Regions from separate parts of the Shewanella sp. 3_MG-2023 genome, predicted to be linked through region 3. Evidence: riboswitches for the same ligand, from Rfam matches in the RefSeq annotation. Region 3 holds a riboswitch; each other region holds the start of a gene.
The links. A riboswitch is a leader RNA that binds a small molecule or an ion and turns the genes downstream of it on or off. The one in region 3 is predicted to bind cobalamin.
Positions count from the first base shown of each region.

Region 1 (2,276 bases), on a different contig from region 3:
ACTGCATGTGGTTTCCCTGGATTGCTTTTACTGCCAAGCAGCTTAACTTTATTATTACTAGCAACTTGGTTGATAGCTTTTGTTTTATTACTCAAGTTAATGAAAAAACAAATAAATGGATATACAGGTGACACCCTTGGCGCAACGCAGCAAGTAATAGAGTTATTAACTTATATTTGCTTTGTTATTTGGACATATTAGTATATTAATACTTATTGAAACTAGTGATTACAAATCAAAACCAGACAGGATTAGTGCACTTAACATGTTAAAGTAAAAAATATTAAGGTGATGGAAAACCCTTTAGTTTAAAAGTGATAAAACTTAATAATTTTATTTCAGCCAGTTGCTGATTAATTCATAGAGAGTCTTTATTAAAAAAATAAAAACACGTTCCTCAGCAGCTAACTTTCCTATCTAGTTTAAAAGTCTCACTGCTAACATTTGCATTCTAGCAATCACACTTAAGCGTAAACAACCTATAATTTATAAAATTACACATAGGTTCCGTGATGAAAATTTAGCCTCAAAAAAAATGAGGTTAGATGCCTCTAACCTCATAATGCAGGGTTACCAAGTAAGAGTGATGAAGTTATTACTCAGTTTTACCATATACTTTGGGTGGAAGTATATATTAAAAAATATCAAAAAAGCCACAATATAAAAATATGACTTCAAATAACATTTAACTTGCAGAAAAAACGATATCAAAATAAGAATAAACCAAACAATTATGGTTACATTCAAATGTTGTGAATATTGTTTTAAACATCTCTATTACGATATGCGTAAAACAACTCTCACAACAAATAATAGCAATGCTTATTAATTTTTAATATGTTACTTTTAACAGTAATTTAAACATATTATAAAATTAATTTTCAACCTAAATCTTATTACAAGTAAAAATAGCTCATATTTAAAGCAAGAAAAACCGCCCCATAAAGTCTCACCACAAAAGTACTGTTAAAAGTCACACACTTTAGTCCATATAAATAAACCTGTGACCATTTTCACATTCCAACTACCAATAATTGATTATATTCCACCACATCATCGATGGGTAAAGTAACAGTTCACAACAATGAGTTGTGCGAACAAGCTTTATCACTATCAATACAATTAGGGTGTTATTTTTGGGAATGTGGTGAGACCCCACAGCTGTACCTGCAACTGTAAACAGAGCGAAATACTTTTTACCACTGACTTTATATCGGGAAGGTGTATTTCTAGATGCTGTGAGCCAGGAGACCGACCTAATTGTTCGATGTACTCAAGCGGGTTTCTTGAGACATAGAAAGATTGGATTTTTTCTATTCGCTACTAGTTACTCAATTATTAACAAGCAGCGCATCTCCCGCTATTTTAAACTCAGCATAACAAGGCAACAATAATGAGTTTTAAACTGCGTTTATCAGCTATCACATTAGCTATTTTTCAAACTTACAGTGTAAATGCTGCAGCACCTGCAGTCCCAGTGCATGAAACAATCGTGGTCACTGGAACACGTTTTGAGAGCACACCAGACTCACAACTTACGGTAATTAATACCATTGAACGTGAAGAAATTGATGTGCTTAATCCCAAATCAGTAGTTGATGTTCTAGAAGCATTACCAGGTTTAAGTGTGACTCGAAATGGTGGGGCTGGACAAACGGCTTCAGTGAGTATACGAGGCACCAGCTCTGGGCATTCATTGGTGCTTATTGATGGTTTAAGGGTTGGATCTGCCCCCCTAAACGCTGTCAATTTTGGCTCCCTTTCTCCACAAAATATTGAGCGGATAGAAGTCATAAAAGGCCCTAGAGCTTCTATTTGGGGCAGTGATGCTATTGGCGGCGTAATACAAATATTTACTCGCCAACTTAATGGTGGTGAATGGTTTGCCAGTACCGAGTTAGGTAGTAATAACTATCTACGAGGCACTGTAGGTGCGGGAGTGGCACATGGTGATGGTCAAAGTACTATCACAGTAAACAGTGAACGTTCAGATGGATATAATATCCATAATGGCGCTCCAGAAGAAGCTGATGATGATGGCTATGACCGCATAGGATTAACTGTAGCGGGTTTGCAAAATATCTCTGACCAATGGGATATTAGCTGGAGTCTACAATATGACACTGGTAATAGCGAACACGATGATATTTACGCCAGTGGCGGCACTGACCAAGCTGATTTTGACAATTATTTGTGGAATGTTGGCACCCAATATCAGGGCGAGCAACTCACGAGTAAATTAAATATTGGTCAATCTCAAGATTCAAATGTCAATT
Region 1 is NZ_JAUOSH010000040.1:17,487-19,762, reverse strand. Features, by position in the region: gene cobS (adenosylcobinamide-GDP ribazoletransferase) at 1-201, shown strand, start outside; cobalamin riboswitch at 1,109-1,275, shown strand; gene Q4591_RS17875 (TonB-dependent receptor) at 1,394-2,276, shown strand, end outside.
Region 1: linked by a shared signal. The riboswitch ahead of Q4591_RS17875 (TonB-dependent receptor) and the one ahead of Q4591_RS17120 (ABC transporter ATP-binding protein) in region 3 are both predicted to bind cobalamin.

Region 2 (2,276 bases), on a different contig from region 3:
CGATTTTTAAATAATTTTGCTAGCACCTACCAAGACAGCTGCCAAGGTGAGGTGGTTTATGAGCAACTTGGAAAAACCCAGATGGGTGGTCAAGAAGCGTATCACGGCATTATCGGCTGTACCGTTATGGCTAACTTTTTACAGCAAGGTGGCTCAGTTAAACAGCAAGGTGAAATAGGTTATTACGCCGTAATTAAAGGCGTTGAAGACTTGTACTTTATGCATAAGTCTATGCGCGGCGATGTTTTTAATAAAAACTCAGCGCCATTAAAATCGACCAATCATCGTCAATTTATGTCGAATTTTAAGCAGTTACGATTCTAGAAATTTTCTTTTTATCAATAATTGGTTTATCAACAATCCGCTTATCAGTAAGCGAGCTATTAATGAGTAATCATATTATTCAGACTATTTTTCAATAAGTTGAATAATATGATTGATTCATTTTCGTTATATCAAAAATCCCCATAAGCACGTTATACTATATCAGCTTGTTATATGGCTGCTTTAAGTCGTAGCAATCAAAAATTTATATAATTTATCGTCAATTTATAGTGGTGCCTGTGTATGACACGGGATAATCGGGAAACTAGTGAAAATCTAGTACTGCCCCCGCAACGGTAATGGTGAGGACTGAGTGCGATAAAGCTTGTAGCTGTGAAATTTAAGCTGCTATTTAACGTTAAAAATTCATGTTCGTCAGTAGCTTTGCTACTTTAACCTAAGTCCGGAGACCGGCCCTATAGATGATTTTGAGATTTCGGTGGGCAGATCTCGAAATGTAGCTCGTTGCTTGTAAATAATCATGGCTTATCGCTAACAGATAAATTTACGAGTACGATGCGCTGCGGCAAATATGCCCCATTTTTCCTTTCAGGAGTTAAAGGTAAATGGGTACAAATCTAACAAAAATCGCATCAGCATTAAGCCTAGTATTTGGTCTAGCTGCTTCAACAACCTCAGTTGTTTACGCTGACACCACAACAGACAATTCTGCCAATGCAGAGGTTGAAAAAATTGTGGTTATTGGTCGTCAAGATGCAAATCCTCTTAATATTGCAGCGAATGTAAATGTGATCGACCAAGCTGATATTCAGCTTAGTGGTGCGGTGAGCTTAACGGAGTTATTACGTTCTCAAGCGGGTATTCAAGTGTCTGATAACAACTCAGGTACGACTTTTGCCATGCGCGGTTTTTCAGCGTCTCAAGCCGCCAGCAATACCTTAATTTTGATTGATGGTCGCCGCTTAAACAATATTGATATTGCGGCTCCTAGCATTAATGCAGTGCCGTTAAATCAAGTTGAGCGGGTGGAAATATTATCAGGTAGTGCTGGGGTACTTTATGGCGATCAAGCTGTTGGCGGGGTGATTAACATCATCACTAAAGCGCCTAATAAAGACGGTGGCGGACTGCAATTAAGTGCTGGCAGCTTTGATACTTATGAAGCTAAAGGGGATATTTCAGGCAAAATTAATGACGCTTGGCATTATTACTTGGCCGGCAGTTACAATCAAAGTGATAACTATCGCGATAATAACGACAGTGAAACCGGCTCAATTCTAGGCCGTTTGCAATATCAAACTGATTTACAAAATTTCTTTGTTGAAGCCAGCTACTTCGATAATGATCGCCAGGCCCCTGGTGCGCTAACACTGGAGCAGTATCTGCAAGATCCAACTCAGGCCGCACCTTTTACCGATGATGATTATGTTCATGAAATGACCACAGCGCTGCGCAGTGGCTATGAGTACCAATTAACTAAAGAATGGGCTTTGGCCACTGATTTAACTTACTCTGATACTCTAACCACTAACTTTATTTGGGGCAGTGCTGGGCGTATCGAGCGAAGTTTATTAAGCTTTTCACCCAAAGCCACAGCAAATTATCAGCTAGATAATGGTGATTTAGACATTATTGCTGGGGTTGATTTAAGTATCGGTGAGGCCGATTTTGATACTGCTTACATTCAACGTAATAATGAACAGAAAGTGACCAGTGCTTATGTGCAAGCCTCAGTGCCATTAACGCAGTCATTATCCTATGTAGTTGGTGGGCGTTACAGTGAAGTGACAGATGACTTAACAGATCAATTATCATACGCAAATGGTGTTGAGCTTGATAATGATGCCCATGCATTTGAGTTAGGGTTAAATTATCGTCCAAGCCTTGCGCATCGTTTTTATATTCGCGCCAATGATAATTTCCGTTTTGCCAAAGTGGATGAGCAAGCCTATACCCCAATTACCACCCTTGGTCTTGATCCACAAACCGGC
Region 2 is NZ_JAUOSH010000030.1:21,121-23,396, forward strand. Features, by position in the region: gene Q4591_RS15875 (hypothetical protein) at 1-324, shown strand, start outside; cobalamin riboswitch at 539-758, shown strand; gene Q4591_RS15880 (TonB-dependent receptor) at 891-2,276, shown strand, end outside.
Region 2: linked by a shared signal. The riboswitch ahead of Q4591_RS15880 (TonB-dependent receptor) and the one ahead of Q4591_RS17120 (ABC transporter ATP-binding protein) in region 3 are both predicted to bind cobalamin.

Region 3 (2,276 bases):
ATATTTTGTTTGGACATTTAAACGTATAGACGTCCATAATACGTTTAAATAGATTGTAAGAGCAAGCCCATTGCTCACACTAAAAACATAAGCCAATTGAAACGGCCGATGGAGTCTCCTTAGATGAAGCAAGCTAAGATAATATTGTTACGCCATGGCCAATGTGAGGGCGACAGTATTTTGCGGGGTAAAACCGATGTGGCGCTAACTGATTTGGGGCTAACGAACATGCACCAGAGTGCGGCTAAGCTAGGGCTATTAGGTTGTTTGCCATCACTGCAGCTATACAGTTCGCCTTTGGTGCGCTGCCATGCGTTTGCCGCTGAATTAGCGCAGCAGTTAAACCAAGTGAGTGCTGATTTAGCTTTACAGGTTGAGATAATGTCTCAATTACAGGAAATTGATTTTGGCTTGTGGGACGGAAAAAGCTTTGCAGAGCTTTATCAGCATAGCGCTAAAGCGTTAGATGCCTATTGGGATAACCCTTGGGAGCATGGCGCGCCCCAAGCTGAGCCCATGGCTGAATTTGAACAAAGGGTGGCGCAGGCTTTTGCGCAAATAACCTTGCAAGCTTACAACTTGGCTGAAGCTCATACTGCTGAGGCTAATAGTGCTAAGGCAACAGCATCAGCCACTGCTCTGGTAGTGACTCACGGTGGAGTTATCCGTCATATTATCGCTTTGGTGTTAGGGCTTGAGCGCTGTAAAGGGCTATATGGACAACTGAATATAGATTATGCCGCGACGGTAACCATTGATGTGTTTTGGCCTGAAGCTGATGATAAATCGACTAAACCCGTCTATCGTTTAAACTGGAATAATTAGTTTTAGCCTAAAATTAGCAGAAAAAACTAACTTCACTTAGGCAGATATACCGTACAATATAAGCCGCATTTATTAAGTGCAATAAAATTTCAAATTAAGTCAATTTAGCTGCAGTTGAGTGCTTGTGTGAAATGCTTTAAGCAACACCAGTATCAAGCGGTTCGCTAAATGAGTAGGGAATCGAGAACTAGCCTAAATGCTGTTTAGCTCGAACTGTACCCGCAACTGTAAAATAGCATCTCATCACTTGTAAGATAAGTGATTAATGAATGCCATTAAGTCAGATACCTAGCTTAGTTTTTCTTGCTGAATTAGCAGCACCTAACAACAACTTGAGCGGGTAACTCAGGCGGAGTTTGTATCGTGATCAGTATTAAAACCCCAGATGTGGCTAAACATGCCTCTTGGATAACCGCAGGGGTAGTATCTTGACTACTGCGGCATTAACAGTTGATCAGCTAAGCTGGTCAGTTGCAGACAATGAGATCCTTTCTCAAGTCAGTTTTGCCTTGCAACGTGGTGAAATGCTAGGGCTTATTGGCCCTAATGGTGCGGGTAAATCCAGCTTACTGCGCTGCTTGTATCGCTATATCACCCCTGATGCTGGCAAAATCAGCTTATTTGGCGACAATATTAATGGTTTTTCTCATAAACAATTGGCCACTAAGGTTGCCGTTGTGCAGCAAGAGTCACCCCATTATTTTGATATGACCACCCATCAACTGGTTTCTATGGGCTTAACGCCCCATAAAGGCCTTTTTGAAACCAATACCCAAGCAGATGCAGATGATATTGCCAAGGCGCTGGCTAAAGTGGGTCTTGAGCACAAAGCCTTGCAGCAATATGAGCAGTTATCTGGCGGTGAAAAACAGCGGGCATTAATTGCACGGGCTATCGTGCAAAAGCCGCAGTTATTGATCCTTGATGAGCCGACTAATCATTTAGATATTCGCTATCAAATCCAAATTCTTGAGTTGGTTAGGCAACTTGGCATTAGCGTGATTGCCTCTATTCACGATCTTAATTTAGCCAGCGCAATGTGCGATAGATTGCTGTTACTTGATCAAGGAAAGTGCATCGCTCAAGGTTTACCTGATGAAGTATTAACAGAAACCATTTTGGGGAACGTGTTTGATGTTTGCTGCCAAATATCAAGTCACCCACAGCACGGTAAACCGTTAATTACTTATTTTTATGGTTATCAAAGTCATTATGACAATGCTAATCAAAACACTTGTCAAAGCTCGCAGCAAAACGCATATCCAAGCTCTGAACAAAAACATGGCCAATCAAACCACGGGCAGGGCGATAAATGACAGCCATTGATGCCACACAATCAGTGAAGCTAGCAAAGCAGATGAGTTTAAGTTTTAAGCATAAGCTACTGCTGTTTGTTACTGCCATAGTGACCCTAGTTACTCCAATCGCCGCGGCAAGTTTCGGCGCTGCTA
Region 3 is NZ_JAUOSH010000036.1:11,343-13,618, forward strand. Features, by position in the region: gene Q4591_RS17115 (histidine phosphatase family protein) at 124-825, shown strand; cobalamin riboswitch at 964-1,136, shown strand; gene Q4591_RS17120 (ABC transporter ATP-binding protein) at 1,254-2,141, shown strand; gene Q4591_RS17125 (iron ABC transporter permease) at 2,183-2,276, shown strand, end outside.